Regions from separate parts of the Paenibacillus sp. MB22_1 genome, predicted to be linked through region 2. Evidence: a T-box and tRNA genes for the amino acid it is inferred to sense, from the RefSeq annotation. Region 2 holds a T-box; the other regions hold tRNA genes.
What was found. The T-box of region 2 lies ahead of leuS (leucine--tRNA ligase). A T-box ahead of a tRNA ligase gene usually reads a tRNA of that ligase, here a tRNA-Leu.
Positions count from the first base shown of each region.

Region 1: it encodes a tRNA-Leu, which carries the amino acid that the T-box ahead of leuS (leucine--tRNA ligase) is inferred to sense. The anticodon was not compared.
Region 3: it encodes a tRNA-Leu, which carries the amino acid that the T-box ahead of leuS (leucine--tRNA ligase) is inferred to sense. The anticodon was not compared.
Region 4: it encodes a tRNA-Leu, which carries the amino acid that the T-box ahead of leuS (leucine--tRNA ligase) is inferred to sense. The anticodon was not compared.

Region 1 is NZ_JBLADV010000001.1:720,001-724,210, forward strand. Features, by position in the region: partial or broken gene ACL02P_RS03175 (transposase) at 279-401, shown strand; gene ACL02P_RS03180 (aspartyl-phosphate phosphatase Spo0E family protein) at 733-891, opposite strand; gene ACL02P_RS03185 (S-layer homology domain-containing protein) at 1,161-1,817, opposite strand; gene ACL02P_RS03190 (hypothetical protein) at 1,888-2,088, opposite strand; tRNA gene ACL02P_RS03195 (tRNA-Leu) at 2,256-2,341, shown strand; gene ACL02P_RS03200 (Ig-like domain-containing protein) at 2,514-4,210, shown strand, end outside.
Region 2 is NZ_JBLADV010000001.1:541,237-545,446, reverse strand. Features, by position in the region: gene leuS (leucine--tRNA ligase) at 1-1,681, opposite strand, end outside; T-box leader at 1,791-2,007, opposite strand; tRNA gene ACL02P_RS02390 (tRNA-Pro) at 2,172-2,245, shown strand; gene ACL02P_RS02385 (hypothetical protein) at 2,288-2,686, opposite strand; gene ACL02P_RS02380 (hypothetical protein) at 2,785-2,970, shown strand; gene ACL02P_RS02375 (FUSC family protein) at 3,506-4,210, opposite strand, start outside.
Region 3 is NZ_JBLADV010000002.1:2,630,717-2,634,926, reverse strand. Features, by position in the region: gene ACL02P_RS23735 (hypothetical protein) at 1-236, opposite strand, end outside; gene ACL02P_RS23730 (thiol-disulfide oxidoreductase DCC family protein) at 370-795, opposite strand; gene ACL02P_RS23725 (hypothetical protein) at 911-1,186, opposite strand; tRNA gene ACL02P_RS23720 (tRNA-Leu) at 1,429-1,511, opposite strand; gene ACL02P_RS23715 (helix-turn-helix domain-containing protein) at 1,580-1,897, opposite strand; gene ACL02P_RS23710 (PAS domain-containing protein) at 2,128-2,760, shown strand; gene ACL02P_RS23705 (AzlC family ABC transporter permease) at 2,780-3,520, opposite strand; gene ACL02P_RS23700 (AzlD domain-containing protein) at 3,559-3,879, opposite strand; gene ACL02P_RS23695 (Cof-type HAD-IIB family hydrolase) at 3,978-4,210, shown strand, end outside.
Region 4 is NZ_JBLADV010000001.1:1,931,004-1,935,213, forward strand. Features, by position in the region: gene ACL02P_RS09025 (hypothetical protein) at 196-549, opposite strand; gene ACL02P_RS09030 (hypothetical protein) at 658-855, opposite strand; gene ACL02P_RS09035 (lipase family protein) at 986-1,771, shown strand; gene ACL02P_RS09040 (hypothetical protein) at 1,835-2,038, opposite strand; gene ACL02P_RS09045 (hypothetical protein) at 1,983-2,132, opposite strand; tRNA gene ACL02P_RS09050 (tRNA-Leu) at 2,356-2,440, opposite strand; gene ACL02P_RS09055 (transposase family protein) at 2,755-4,210, opposite strand, start outside.

The sequences.
Region 1 (4,210 bases), 180 kb from region 2:
CCGAGCATAATCACTTCTGATAACGAAAAATTCATTGGCATCACCTCTGATCCGGAGGCGATACTTCCCACCCAAGTTCAGTTGTACAAGCCATATTATACCATGAGTCTGCGAACCCCGCAGGCTCTTTTATTACGGCTTTAGCCAGTTGAGTACGCGAAGCGTGCGAAACAAAAAACCACCCGCTATGCGGGTGGAGGGAACGAAGGTTTGACCAACAAGACCATTCCCAAAAAATTGAGATGTTCAGGCTCAATTCAAGAAAGGAATGGTCTTAGATGGCAAACAAGAGCTATAGTTTAGCTCACACGAAGTGGATGTGCAAATACCATATCGTGTTCACCCCGAAGTATAGACGGAAAGAGATCTATAATCAAGTGAGGAAAGATTTGATCGAAATATAGCAAACCACCCGTCCAACGGGTGGTTATGATTCAATTAAAATCAAGGTTTCGAAGATTCCTATTGAGCGTTTTATAGTAGGCAATTTTTTTGCGAATAAACGAGACTTTTCCAAGGGTAATAAGATTCAAGCCTCTCCAAATCATGAGGTGAAAAAAAGCTTGCCCAAGCTCTTTGCCGTCATGGACAATCTTTGGTCGCTGAATGATAGAACTTCCTCCTCCTGTGCGCGAACATTATTATTTATTATAGTAGAAAATACGAGTGATCTTTATCGAAAGTTCCAGTTTCTGGGCAGAAGAAAGGAGCCGTTGCCACGGCCCCCTCAGATCATTTGACTTGCTTCTGGATCATCAATCGATGGTACTCATTCAGCAATTTGTCTAGTTGCTGACTGACCATGATCATTTCTCGATCGGCAAGACGTTTACTTCGGGCGAGATGGTTTAATTCCATCCGGAGCTCTTCAATTTTCAGGATGAGTTCCATGGCGAACAACTCCTAGGTCCAGGTATCAATGCCATCCGTCCGCTTTCGACTGGTGAGCGGCTAAACATCTTCCGTAAACTGTCACATTTCTGCACCAAATTCAAGCGGTAATTATATTTTCGATGTCCGTTTTTGTAAATCCTCCCTAAATTCTGAAATAAATTGCAAAAATCTGTCGATTCAGTGAATTTTATTAAAATTTTAAGTTTTGGTGGAGAATCAAAAAGGACCGCGCATGGCGGCCCTTCTAGGTTTCATCGCAAAGGAGATTATTTGCTGTCCGGTGTCGGAGCAGGGTGAGCGACTAAGTACTCCACCGCATTATAGGTCAAGAGCGCCGCTTCCGCACGGGTAATCAAATCTCCCGGATGGAATTGATTACTCTCATCCAGGTTGGCGATCCCAAGCACGAGTGCACGTTGCACCGTACCTTGATAAGAAACGTTGAGCTGGTCATCGTCAGCAAATTCGATCGGTTTGATATTGATCTTCGGTAAATCACCATGCTTCTCCATTGCCAAAATCAGCTGATGGGTAAACTCTTCGCGCGTCATGGGCTTGTCCGGATTCACGTTGGCGTCAAGATCAAACCCGTTCTGTTGAGCAATCGAGAACGCTGGGGCATACCAGGCCTCTTTCTTGACATTCACAAAATTGTCGCTGGCGCTCTCAGGAGCTTCCAACTTCAACCCCAGCAGGTTGACAATCAGCTGAACGCCTTGGCTTGTGGTCAGCTGGTCATCCGGCAAAAAGCTGTCGGCGCTGACGCCGCGAACGATGCCTTTGGCTTGCAAAACAGAAATGCTGTCTTTGGCGACAGACTGGCTTACATCTTTAAAGGACCCCGCGGCTGCAAAGCTTTCTCCAGCTAAGGACAAGCTCAAAATGGCTGCGGCGGACAACATAGCTACGTTACGTTTAAACATGGTGATCACCTCGTCTAGTTATTTTTGATAATTCCTAGACGAAGAGAGTTGGAAAAGGTTGCAGATTTAATTAAAAAGATTTTCCAAATGGAATAATTCGCGTCACGTGTTGGATTTCGTCGAGCTTCACCCAGACGGCCCCTTCTGTTGTGCGCAGATGTACTTTGTCGGGCGCTGAACCCCACTTCGGCAGTCCGGTCATCATTTGTCCGTCATGCAGTTGGATGACTACCTGATGGCCCAGCGTAACCGCCATCTTCAATTCGTGCATGAATGCTACCCTCACCTTTCCGCAAATTCGAGCCAATCTCCTGTAATTCTAACCTTAACTTACCATATTTCCTAACTGATTAATTTATCGGATAAAGGTGACTTGAATTTTGGGTTGATATTGAGTGGAATTCTGTATATAATCATTAATACGGAATTTTTGAACAAGCCGGGGTGGCGGAATTGGCAGACGCACAGGACTTAAAATCCTGCGGTAGGTGACTACCGTACCGGTTCGAGCCCGGTCCTCGGCATGGATGAAGATAGAGCGTATTCGTGAATCGAATGCGCTCTATTTTTTTATAGGACAAATGGATTATTTTGATGAAAAACGTTACGAAAATTCTACTAAATGTCGATATAAAACAGGAGAAGACTGGAAAAAGGTTCCGGTAAATTAGCAATGAGAACAAAGGAGAGGAATCAATGATTGCTAACAGGAAGATGACGTATTGGATGCTCGTCTTGACGCTCCTCCTTTCGGTGCTTGCTCCAACGGGCGCATTTGCAGCAACCGGGGACATCAAGGAGATTAATATTGATGGAGCAGGTACGACCGTTGAACTCGGCGTTGGTAAAACCAAGCAGCTTAAAGTAACTGCTGGCTTGGAAGGAGGCGGCACCAAGGATGTGACCTCTACCGTAACTTGGACGTCCGGAGATGATACCGTAGCCAAGGTTAGTGCCGGCGGTTTAGTCACTGCGCTGAAGAGCGGTACTGCGATCATCACGGCGGAATATAAAAACCCAACTACCGAAGTCGGGTCGGTTTCGTCCATTACGATTAAAGTTACAGACACCTACACCGCATTAACATTGGACTACAAATTAGACGGAAAATATAGTCTGGACACTCCTGAATCCGATCTGACTGTTACCGCCAAGGCGAAGGTGGACAACGAGTCCATTGAACCTAAGGATGTCACGGAAGAGGCGGATTGGACTTCCTCCAATGCGAGTGTACTGACCATTGAGAAGGGGGAAATTACGTTAACCGGTACAGGGGAAGCGACGATTACGGCTAAATATGCCGGCCTGACGGCTTCTTTCAAAGCGAAGGTGACGTCGCCGTACTCCGGCTTGAAATTATACAAGACGGTTGGAACGACCGACACGGAGATTAAGGAAAAAGAAGACCTTGAGCTGATCATGGCCGATAAGGAAGTGGAGCTTAAGGTTAAAACGGTGCTGAAGAGCAACCCGGATACGACAAACGACGTTACGGAAAAAGCGACCTGGAGTTCTTCGGATACCAGTGTAGCTACGGTAGAAGACGGAACGGTTAAGATCGTATCGACGGGGAAAGCGACGATTACGGCAACCTATTACGGCGAGCAAGCCAAAGTCGACATTTATGTACGAGCTCCGTATGAAGCGATCCTGCTGACGCCGTCCGGCGATCAGACGATGTTTATCGGGGAAACGCTGGCGGTGGAGGCCGGGGTGAGAGTGAAAGCAAACGAAACCCAAGACGTCAGCGATGACGCCGAATGGACTTCTTCCAATAAATTAGTTGCTACTGTAAGTGACACCGGTGTTGTTACGGCCAAAGCGGCGGGATCAACTACGATTAAAGCCAGCTATCAAGGCGTGAGCAAGAGCTTCAAAGTCACGGTACTTCCTACGGTGACCGAGCTCAAAGTCGAGAAAGAGCAACTGGATGTCTATGTTGGAGGATCGGCGAGCTTGCCGAAGGTGACCGGTGCGAAGCTGGACGGAGAATCCATCGATCTCAGCGATGCCATCACTTGGACTTCGAGCCAAGAGGATATCGCTGTAGTAGAGGATGGAAAGATCGTAACGAAGGATCTGGATGACTCGGTAGTTTCTGCTGAAGTTACGTTGACCGGGAAACTCACGGAAGCCGGAACAGGACTGACTCCGAACGCGGACTTCCCAATTCGCGGAACCGAAGTGAAGGTTAAAGTTAATGTAAAGGAAAAGGTTCTGACTCTGCTTGCCACGCAAACTTCAATGGACCTCGTCATCGGCGAGGAAAATGCGCTGCCGGAAATCACGGTGGTCTATGAGAACGGCGTGGAGCAAACGAACCCGGCCGGCGTGGAATGGACCGTTACCGGCTCCAATGCAGTGCTGAAGTCGACAGCGGACGGGAAGAAGCT
Region 2 (4,210 bases):
CTCCGAGATCATACAGCACCTTATGCCAGAAGCGGGCGTAGAGCAGGTGAAGCACTGCATGCTCAGCCCCACCGATGTACAGGTCAACCGGCAGCCATTCCTGCTGCTTCTCCTTCGAGCACAGCTCCTTGTCGTTGTGCGGGTCGATATAACGCAGATAATACCAGCAGCTTCCGGCCCATTGCGGCATCGTATTCGTTTCGCGGCGAGCTGGCAGCCCCGTTTCCGGATCTACCGTGTTCACCCATTCGGTCACGTTCGCCAGCGGCGATTCCCCGGTACCCGACGGTTTGATGGCATCCACATCCGGCAGAACCAGCGGCAGCTGATCTTCCGGTACCGGCTTCATCGTGCCGTCTTCCAGATGCAGAATCGGGATCGGCTCACCCCAATACCGCTGACGGCTGAACAGCCAGTCGCGCAGGCGGTAAGTCACTTTGCCGCGGCCTTTGCCGTTTTCCTCCAGCCAGGAGATCATTTTCTTGATTGCTTCCTCTTTGCCCAGACCGTTCAGGAAGCCGGAGTTCACATGGGCTCCGTCGCCCGTGTAAGCCTCTTTCGACAGATCGCCGCCTTCGACCACCTCGATGATCGGCAGATCATACTGTTTGGCGAATTCATAGTCGCGCTCATCATGCCCCGGTACGGCCATGATCGCACCGGTTCCGTAACCCGCCAGCACGTAGTCGGCAATCCAGATCGGCAGCTTCTCGCCATTGACCGGATTGATCGCGTATGCACCGGTGAACACCCCGGTTTTCTCCTTAGCAAGGTCGGTACGTTCCAGATCGCTCTTCCGCGCAGCTTGGTCTTGGTAAGCTTCAACCGCTTCGCGTTGAGCATCGGTCGTGATTTTCTTGACCAGTTCATGTTCTGGCGCAAGCACGGCATAAGTAGCCCCAAACAGCGTATCCGGGCGTGTGGTAAAGACCGTCAGAGATGCGTCATGTCCATCAATCTCGAAGACGACCTCGGCGCCTTCGGATTTCCCAATCCAGTTGCGCTGCATATCCTTGATGCTTTCCGACCAGTCCAGCTCCTCCAGGTCTTCCAGCAGTCGTTCGGCATATTCGGTAATTTTCAGCACCCATTGGCGCATCGGCTTGCGGATGACCGGATGGCCGCCGCGTTCGCTCTTGCCATCAATGACCTCTTCGTTCGCCAGCACCGTTCCCAATGCCGGGCACCAGTTCACCGGAACTTCGGCCACATAGGCCAGACCTTTTTTATACAGCTGGATAAAAATCCACTGCGTCCATTTATAATAATTCGGATCCGTCGTACTGATCTCGCGGTCCCAATCGTAGGAGAAGCCCAGTGACTTGATTTGGCGCCGGAAATTGTTGATGTTCTTCACCGTGATATCACGCGGATGTTCGCCCGTATCGAGCGCATGCTGCTCCGCCGGCAGCCCGAAAGCATCCCAGCCCATCGGATGCAGAACGTTATATCCGCGCATCCGTTTAAAGCGGGAGACGATATCCGTGGCCGTATAGCCTTCCGGATGGCCTACATGGAGGCCTGCTCCCGATGGATAAGGGAACATGTCAAGGGCATAAAACTTCGGTTTCCCCGACTCTTCCCGTGTTTTGAAAGTGTGATGCTCATCCCAGTAGGCCTGCCATTTCGGTTCGATGGCCTGGGGACGGTAAACGTCATGGGGCACGTTATAGTCCGCCATAATTCAAAATCCTCCTTGAAACAACAATTTGATATGCGGGATCAAAGTCAATAACCGACTGATTGAACTCCCTAAAATTAAAAACCTCCCGACCCGTAGCGTTATGATCGCTAGGGACGAGAGGAGATTTCCCGTGGTACCACCCTAGTTAGCGTCGGACATGCTTTGTCCTAGCTCCCTTTGCACCCTTAACGCGGGCAAGACGATGATGATTTGCGCATCATAACTCCAAGGCGAGTTCATCTGCATTCCCCAACCGGCTTGCACCAAACGCCGGCTCTCTGGATGGCGGAATCCAAATTACTATTCCTCTTCAAAGTTCCACACTATAGAATTGGATTATCAATTATTATATAAAATAATACCACATATCGTCAACGTTGGTTCCTATTCCTTGCGTTCAAAATTTTTTCATCCGTTACCCCCTTTACAGTTTCGTCTAAAAGTGTATAATGTATTAATGTTTCCCCCAAATTATTAATATTGCTGACGAGACGTGGCTCAGCTTGGTAGAGCGCTTGCTTCGGGAGCAAGAGGTCGCAGGTTCAAATCCTGTCGTCTCGATTCTTATGACACCAATATCGCGGTCTTATGGCCGCGATTTTTTTATTGCGTTTTTAAGGCTGAAAGATCATTAACCAACCTCATGCACAACCCCTGAACGGTGAAGTTACTAATACTGACCCCGTCCTTGCTTTCTAATACGATCCTAAGGAGCTTCCCCGCATTTATCTTCTGCCATGGAGTAGCAAATGACGTATTCCTATGCTCATGAATGCAGTCTTCGTGCATTTTTTTCTCATCTTCATTAAAGATGCTCTTAAGAACTTCCGGATGATCCACTTCAAAGCAAGCCACAATCCGATCAAATTTAACCTGAGCGTCGTTTCTAAGTTCCTCAAAGTTCGAAACGGGGATCTTCTTGGCTGAGTAGGTTTGAATAAGGAAATTCTCAACTTCTTGAAGAGAAGACTTCGTTGATTTATTTGGGGGGAGTTTGTTCATAGAGATCGGCTCCTAAACTCAATTTAAAAAAATGAATGCTCTTCAACGCGGTTCCAAGTATACTAATGTTAAAGGGTAACCCATAGGGAGGGATTACAGTGAATATGTGGGAGAAACAAGAGAAAGAAAAGTTTAAAGAGTATCAACGTAAGCCTTTCATCAATTTTGCGGATTCGATGAATCGTGCTGAAATCGGAGATTGGGACGCTTTAGCAAAAGGCGGCTTTTGGACCACTCTCGTCATCATCGTAGGACTCCTTCTTTTCTTCTCCTTTAGATTCTAACAGGCCAAAAACTGCTAGTACACTCCTTTTTTACTGTATAAAAACAATCCTTGAAACAATTTCCGATACTTAACGTATTGTTTTTTAAGGAGTTGGTTAGTAATGGGAGTCTTTTTATTTTTATTTGTCCTTCTTGCTTTACTAAATATCTTTTTCCCGCGAATCTCTTGGTATATGAGCTATGGCTGGAAGAGGGCTCTGATCCACTAAAAGCCTTTGATTTTCATCAATCTCATCCAGCAACCCTTCTTTTTCATACTAGCGGATGTAGAGTCCGCCCCAGCGGGTTCACGGTTGCTTGGTGCCGGCGACGAAGGCATTCAGCTTCGCGAAATCGCTGCTGTCATCGGGCGGCAATTAAACGTGCCTGTGGTCAGCATCACACCGGAAGAGGCTGATGCCCATTTCGGTTTTCTTGGTGCCATCAGGACACTATTTTGCTTAAAAAAGCAGGGATGCCCCAGAAGCCTTTAACGGCTCTTGGGACATCCCCTTTCTACCTGTTCGTTAGAAAATCGTAGGCACCATACCCACGTTACGATATTTTAAGCTCCGCTTTCGTCTGGAAACGACCCCGCTCCTTAATCGGAAGCGGTAATCCCAGCTTCTGCAGCTCAGCGTATATCCAATCCGCGTGGTACTCATAGACGGTTTCGATCTTGTACTGCTGCTCTTCACTACGGTTTCCTACCTCTGCTGAGTCGCTCCGTTCATGATCGGCCTCGACCAGCAACAGTCGATGCTCGGCAAGCAGCTGCTGCAAAATCACCAAATGCTCATAGATATGGCGATAGGATTCAATTTCTTTGCCGATGTGCTCCATCGATTCGCTGAGATCTCGAGTCAGATGGAATTCCTCTTTGCAAAGCTGATAATATTTCTCCAGGCAACCTAGCTCCGCACGAAAACTCTCCAAATCGACGACTTCCCGGCACGTCGTGATCTGCCCGAATAAATCGGCCATCCGCTTAGCGACGGCTTTCCGCGCCTTTTCCAAATCGGCCTCATGTTTAGGGGGGAAGACGACCAAATTGACGATCACAGCAACAGCAATACCAACCAATGTGTCTGTGATCCGGTTAATCCCATAAAAAATCGGACTTTCACCCGGCTGAAGATTCAACATGATAGCTAAAAAAACGATACACCCGATGGATATTGACTTATTCCATTTCAGCAAATTGCAGACATAGATTACGACGATGACGCCTAACGCGCAATACACCGCGTTCCCAGGCTC
Region 3 (4,210 bases), on a different contig from region 2:
GCCTCAAGGAATGCCGGGTCACCCAACACCGCATCGATCTCTCCGCCGGATTCCAGCATATATTGGGCAAACGCCTCCTTCCGGCTAAACGCGATCACCACCAAACGCCGATCGAACTCGCTCGCATGTACATACTGTAAAAATGGTTCGATATACTCCTCCTCTTGCACGGCCAGCACCAATTTGATTGGAATCTTAATCCCCTCCTTCAAGGAAAACGAGAACAAAAAAAGCACCGCCCAATAACCCGATTCAACAATCGAGTAATGGACGGTGCTACCGTTCCGTTTCTATATTCCTAAATTTTACAGTAAGAATATCACAATTATGGATGATAGACAAGAGCTTTTTCATAGTTTCCGTTTAACCCTACCCATCCTCCAAAAACCGCTCCTTCAGCTCCCGGGTCGGCACGAGGCAGGTTTCGTCCTTCCCAAACCAACGGTAACGATGTTTGGCGATGAATTGATAGACTGCATCCCGAAGCCCCTTCGGGACGACGATCAGCGCGTACAGCAGGGGCCAGGGGTACCGTAAGCCTCTAGCAATGCGCAGAGCCGCATCTGAGCGGATATAATAGGTTCCGCGTTCAATCAACACGACGCTGTCCAATGATTCCTCATGCGCTCCTGCAGCTTGCAGCAGCCGGCTCCCGGCCTGTGACTGCAAAGAGGCAAAGCGGAACCGCCCAGCCGGGTCACGCTTAATGATAAACTTGACCGCTCCCTGGCATAAATGGCAGACGCCGTCAAATAAGATCACATGCTCATTCCGTTCATCCGGTTGACCTGACATGCTCTTGGCCCCCTCTCCTGTTTGCGGGTAACGCAAATCTCATCTATAGAAGGATATGAAAAAAGCACGGGACATTTCCCGTGCTTGCTGTCGCCAGCTGGCCATAGCGTTCTTACTAGGACGTAAGCTTGTCGAGCCACTGTCCCTCTACCATCTGACGGTTGATTTCATCCGTAAACTTCTCCATACATCCGCAAATGAAGTCTTTACGGCAGACCGGGCAAGGTGTCTTTTGCAGCCTGCTGACGTTGGTTAACCGCCATTCGGGATTACGGTGGTAAAACACGCGGCACGCCGTACCATCGGCCAGATTCACGATAAACTCGTACAATCCGTCATTTTCGTTGCTGCCGGCCTTGGTTACATTTACAACATTCGGTCTGTAAGCCATGTTATCACCCGTATTATCAAATTTCGTTCCAGAGCGCAGCTCTTTTAGTACTTAGACATATTAATGAATTTTTATCGGCGTGTCAACTTGAAAACCTGCCCAAACGGCCTGATTTGACGCACTTTGCGCAAGATTTTATTAGAATGTGCAAAAAATCACCATCCCATACGCCGCACGCCCACCCCAATCGATGAGAAGCAAAAAAAGAACTTCCCGGATCCCTCCGAGAAGTTCTTCTGTAATGCGGTAGAGAGGACTCGAACCTCCACGGGCGTACGCCCACTACCCCCTCAAGATAGCGTGTCTGCCATTCCACCACTACCGCTCATGTTAAGTCTAGGTTCAGACGAACATGGTTATTATAGCTTCGCAGTATTCAAAAGTAAAGTGGAATTATTTGTCCATCCGGCCGGACTTTCGCCTCCGGTAACGAACAAACTCGATATATTCCCGAACGAAAGCTCGCTCGGCTTCGGTTAACGTGCCGATGAACGAAATCCAGTCTTTATCGGTGGAGATATATTCCGTTCTTTGGTCCTGCACGTATTCCGCCTGTTTCTCTTTTCCAGTCATGAGCCAGTCCAGGCTGACATCGAAGAAAGCAGCGATCTCAATCAATTTATTTGTACTTGGCGTGGACTTTCCCCGCTTCCAATCCCCGAAGTTCCCGGTACTGATCCCCAATTCGAGGCAAAACGCCTTTTTCGTCATTCCGGCGTTTTTGATCAGCAGTTCAATACGTTCGTAGATTGACAACTTCTCTCCAACCTTCCTCAACAGCTTTGATGACGTTTTTAAGTAATTTAAAAGTTGTGAAACGACTTAAATACGTTTATAATAAAGTGAAATGCTGGAACTATGTCTATATCTTAACACAGCGCCGGCAAGTACTTAATAGGTCGGAAGACTGCCCTCAGTTTCATGACAGGAGCGTACCCGCCATGAATGACAATCCCCAATGGAAGGCACCCTATCATTCTTTGAATCAGAGCGTTGCAATCATAGAACCAAATGGAACGATCATCTCTGTCAACCGAACTTGGGCCAACCGAGCCGCCTTTTTGGGCGTTGCTCCGGGCTGGGCACGGCCCGGATTAAATGTTTTTCAGTTTTTTCAGCATGGGCCGCATGATCATACTTATTTTAACCCCCATCTGCTGTTGGAGCAATTTTCGAAAATCTTAAGCGGGGAAACCGAGAGGTTTGAATTTGAATTCAAGGCCCCTACCAAAGATGCTGAGTTATGGTTTCTTGCCGAATTAACCCCATATGCGGAAGAAAACCCCTTTTCGCCTCAAGGCATCGTGATCACCTGTACCAACATCACCCGGCTGAAGCGTCTGCAACTTCAAATCCAGCATGAACTCGCACATATCCGCACGCTCCGGGGACTGCTTCCCATTTGTGCCGTATGTAAGAAGATCAAGGATGAAGACAACATGTGGTGCACCACCGAAGCTTACTTGATCAAGCATACGCACGCGGAATTTACGCACGACATTTGTCCTGATTGCATCCGGGCATTATATCCCAAATATTCCTCAAATCTGGACTTGCCGCCCAAGCAAGAATAATTACACAAAACGCTTAGCATTAGCGAATCGCACGTTCAGCTTTGTCCCGGGCGGCCTTCGAACGCCGTGATAGGATTCGGCTGAGCTGCTGCCCAAGTGTAGCGCCGGCCAAACCTCCGGCGATCAGGCCGATCCCCCCAAGCTGAAGCATCCCTGCCAAAGTGGCGAGCACTGCCCCGCAGCCGGCTGCGGCCAGGAATGGCAAAGTACGCTCGCCCCCGGCAAGCAAGGCGATGAAGAGCGCCGGCAGCGCAAAAGTTAAGACTTCAGCCAGCTCTGCGGTGACGAAACTCCCCAATCCGGTGCCTGCCGCTGTACCGGCAATCCACGATCCATAAATCGCCAGCGCAAAAGTTATATAATAAGAAGGCGAAATGGGCTCCCCTTGGGCTGCCCGGCTGGAAGTGACCGCGAACCCTTCGTCGGTTAGGCCGATCGCTGCCAGCCATTTCGGGGACTCCCGCCATGTCGCCAGGTAAGGCCCCATCGTTGCCCCATAAAGGACATGACGCATGTTTAACAGCAGCAGTGTCGTTACGATCGTCACGGGAGCCGCAGCGGATGCTAACATGCCTAGCAGCATAAACTGGGCCCCTCCCGAGAAGATCCATACCGAACTGAATACGGCCATTCCCCCGGGCAATCCTCCCGCCGCAGCAAGCACACCATAAGTCATGGACAATGGAAAATAAGCCAGCATAATCGGAAACGCATCCTGCAGCGCCATTTGAATCTCTTCACTTCGTTTCGACCGGTTCATGACTGCTTCCTCTCCCTCTATCTATCTTTCTATCCTGTTTAGCCAATCCAAGCGTGAAAACCAGCATAAAACAGCACGCCGGCGGTTACTGTTAACAGAAGACGGCGTGACCACCAGGCGATGATCATCGTAGGAATAGCGGCAAACAGCATCAGGTTATCCGAGAGCGGAATCCACTTTCCATCTTCGAGCAGCAGCAGCGGCCCGATCAGCGCGCCAAGCACGGCAGGCGACACGTACGCCAGCCATTCCTTCGTAGAATCGGACCATCGGATCCGGCTGCCTAATACCAAGGAACCTGCCCGTAATAAATAGGTTCCTGCTCCAATCAGAACAATTATCCAAAGCTGAGTTGCCACGTTTTGATCTCTCCTTGACCTGAAATGCATTTCATAATTTATACTCATAACCAAAAGATAACCCTCACCAATGATGGAAGGATAGGAGGAAACAAACAATGAAACTGATCGCTGTAGATCTGGACGGAACGCTGCTTACCTCGAACAGCCGCCCGAGCTCCCAAGGCTTGGACGCCATTTCACATGCCGTGGACCAGGGGCATACCGTAACGCTTTGTACCGGTAGAGCAAGCTTTGACGCCAGACATTTAACCGGGGAGCTGTCCATCCCCATTATCGCATCCAATGGCGCGGAGGTTTTCGACCGGGAAGGAAAGCTGCTGCGGGAAAC
Region 4 (4,210 bases), 1.4 Mb from region 2:
TTAATCCGTCCAGTTCCTTCGCTTCACGGTGAAGCTCCAAGGTGGCAATTGTGACATGGAAGACAGCGTTCCCCAGGAACGATTTGAATTCAAAAGGCGTTTGCAAGTAACTGCCGGCCGCTTCGGCGGCGAGCTCCCGCAATCTCGCGAATACTTCCTCCGCCTGCCCCCGCTTCAGTCCGGACAGCAGTTCCTTCATGTCGAACGCAGGAAGCGCGCGAGCCGGAGGCGCTCATCCGCCTGTAGGACGGTTTTCCCCGGAAAATAAAACCGAAAGCCCAGCAGCTTCTGCCAATCATCCCGATACACTTTCCCCAAGTCGCTCAGCTCTGTAAATTCGCCGCCGATAACCCACGTTGTCTCCGGCATTGCCTCCGCCTTGTTCCGCGCGTACTCGCGAATCGCCTCGATCACTTCCTGGCTGTACGCACCGGAAAAATTCAGCAGCATCAGCAACCTTTTGTCCCCAGTAAAAATACTTTGGAACCGCACCGGAACAGACAGCTCGCATAATCGGCTTTCCAGCCCTGTCGCAAGCCCCTCCACCATAAATGTTCACTTCTGATGACAGCGGTTACATAAAAAGTTGAAACGGCGAAATCCCGCCGCTTCAACGTCACCGCAGGTTCAGCCGATAATTCACGGCGTATTCCGCCTCTAAATAAACAGGATTAAGACCAGCACAACCGCCAGCACGCCGATGGCGTACATCACGCCCAGCCGGAGCCAATTTCGGCCCGATTGTTGGGTATAACGCGGATTTTCCTCCCGGTTGCTTTGCGATTGCCCGATCCTTATCGTCGCGATCAAACCAAATGCCAAGATTAGAATAATGACTAGAATTAACCACACCATACTGCCACCCTTACCTTCCTATAGGAGTCGTCGTCCCTATTATATAAGACCGGGTCAATAGCGTACTATAGCATCTTCCTTCCTTGCGCTTAATATATTTGAAATCAGGAAGACGCAGGGAGGGTGGAATATGGAACTTAACCAGAATCAAGTCCAGCGCGCGATGTTCTTAGCCGCAGTGTGCAGCCAGACCTATGCGCAATTCAAAAATCCGGACGGTTCATTTGTCCTTCCGCCTCCCTATGCGCTGTACGATACGCTTGAAGCGAAATCTTTGATCGGAGTATGGGAACGCTTCGGATTTATTTGGCATTCGCCGGATGAGATCATCATCGCTTTCCGGGGAACAAGCTCGGCCTCCAATTGGATCGCCGATGCCATCGCAACCCAGCAGAAATTCAAATGGGCCAAGGATGCCGGCAGCACGCACCGGGGATTTACCGGGATTTATGCATCGGCCCGCCGCCAGATTCACTCGGCGCTGCGCTGGCTGCCAGAGGACAAAACGTTATATCTCACCGGTCACAGCCTCGGGGCCGCTTTAGCTACGCTATGTGCCATGGATATCGCCGCCAATACGAACCGGGTTCCCATCCTGTTTACGTTTGGTTCTCCCCGCGTTGGAGACCCGGATTTCGTTCAAGCTTTTACTCAGTACGTCCCGAACAGTTACCGAATTCATAACGAATTTGATGCGGTGACCCACATCCCTCCGACTGTGTTCAAGCTGCCCAAACAAGCGAAAACCTACTACTACCGACATGTCCCCGCCTCTTACCCCTTGTACTTCGCCGATACTTCATTATCTACCAATCATGGGATCGGCAGCTATTTTGCCGAATTGGCTAGGCTTGATCCGGGTTACGCACAATATTTATCCACCGTAAACCCTGCCTTCTGCCCGGAACCCTCCTAAGCGCTGAAAAAAGCCGCTGCCCGGCAACATATGCCCGGCTAGCGGCTTTTGAGTTCAATAAGGTTATTTCCCGCCGGCCGGCAGTTTCATGGAAGGCTGCTTACTAATGATCGACGAGTGAACCATCAACCCTTGTTCGTCATATACGATGAAGCCGCCGCTTCCTTCCGTGTTCACGGTAATCGTCCGCCCGGCCAAGGAAGGCTGAATGTTAAACCATCTTGCCTGGCCGCTCGGTTGAATGGTGATCTTCGATGATTTGCTCATCCAGATGCTGAAGCTCCCGGATTAACGTAAGCAACATTTGCTTGATCTGCTCACGCTGCCGCTCTTCATCATCACAAACCGCCACTCGGAACAATTCGGCCTCACCTCGCTTGGATCGTTGGTCTCCTGCCCGCACTTCTTGAATGATTATCCCTTTCGATCAGAATGCTCACCTTGGTTCTTCTTCCCCTCTGATCCAACGGGATCAGGCTGCAAAAGAACGGACCGAAAGGGGCAGATCCGCTGTTCATGCCTAGTATGCAAAAAAGCTCTTAAATTCTACAGGAGAATTCAAGAGCTTCTTACAGTTGAACGAATGCGGTCGAGAGGACTCGAACCTCCACGGGGGGTTAGCCCACACGGACCTGAACCGTGCGCGTCTGCCAATTCCGCCACGACCGCTTAGTGTTACCTCTCCGCGAAAGCCGTTAAACCATTTTTCGCGGCGACAAGATATAAAATATCATGCACCGCGAAAAGAGTCAAGCCTTTTTTTTCATTTTCACAGCTGACGCATGAAAATGTTTGTAGGTCTTGCGAATGGCTAAAATGCCGTTTTTACGGGGTATCCTATGAACTTTTCCGGAAAATATCCGGCTGTACGGCTGCATCACCACCTTCTCGTGATGTACTTTCTTCTTTGAGCGTACTTTTTTTCCTTATAATGGACAGACGTGTTGCGTCGCACTCTTGGATTCTTTATGCACATTTGCAGGTCATGAAGCAAAACGCAGGTACCTCTTCTGTTCCTGAAGTTCCCGCATCCGTACGAGGTCTAACCACGGACTCGCAATCGTTTCCCGCAGCAGCCGAAGAAATCCGCGAATGCCGAACTGAGAAGTTAATGCCGCCACAACTTCAACCAGTCCGGCCAGTTCATTCATCAAATGGGCCAGATGCATAAGGTAGTGGTATCCTCTCATCGCGTTCCAATCATAGGCGAAAACATGCTCGTACTGGTACCCTTGCCGTTTCTCTTGCAGGATGTCGTTCTCCAGTCCCCAGCGGCTCCGGGCCATCACGTTGCAACGCACATGCAGGTTGCGCTCATGGAGCGGTTCGCTGGAAAGCCAGGCATGGCGGGAGGTTTTCGTGACGATCTTGGCCTGCTCATCTGCTTCTTCCCACGTTTCTTCACAGACGACGACGTGTACGGTCTGCTTCAACCGTTCATTGGAGCCATAAACGTATTCGATGTCATTCGTATACCGGAATGTCTGGGCTCTCCCCTTCCAAGTGCGGGTGACGGTCTGCTCCGGATGGAGCTTCATGAGCGCATGTGCTTCCTTCCATACGCTCAGCAGCGAATCGTTCTGCAGCACGATCATAAATTCCCACCGGTTTTTGCGGCAAAGCGCCATCACCGGACCGTTGGCATACAAGCCATCCAGCAGAAGCGTCACGGGCAAGCGGGGAAACGCCGCTTTCAGTCGTGCCGCCAGCCGGTAAAACGCCTTTAATTCACAATCCTGTTTGCTGCTCCCTTCATCGACCGTGTTATCCAGAAATTCGCTCATCAGCGGCAACACCAACCCGCTGGGAAACACCAGCTTCGCTTCCAGCAGATACACATAGTATTCCGGCTCTTCTTTGCCGCCCGGTTTCCGGTGCAGTTGCTCTTCGGACAAACACGTTTGCGTCACCAATTTTTGTGTGCCGTCTACCGCGATCAGATATCGTTTCTTCACCAGATCGTTTCGAAACTTTTTGCTTCGGATGAGCCGCCGAAGCAGCTTCAGGTGCGCCTGCTCAATCTCCTGTACTTCGATCCGCTCCAGCAACCGGCACAGCGTATCGTGATGCGGCAAACTTTCCAGTTCGGGAAACAACGCCTTTAGATTCTCGTACAGCACAGGACGGCTCATCTCGCGTCCGGCTTCCCGCCGCGACGCATATTGAAACACAAACGCCAGTATCCCGTACAGCATCAGCACGGTGAGCTTGTGCTTGACTTTGTTGGGATGGCGCGGATCCTCGATCTTCCCCAGGTCATGCAGCAGCCCCGGCAGCAGTTGCCGGAATACGTTCAGGGTTCCCTCCACCGCCTGCTGTCTTCCCGCCTTTTCCTCTTCCGGCGTCTTCCATATGCTGTTGCGATTCGGAAGCGTTGCTTTACGCGGCATGGCTATGCCCTGCTTCTGCTGACGGACTCGGAGCATCTTCTGGCTTCTT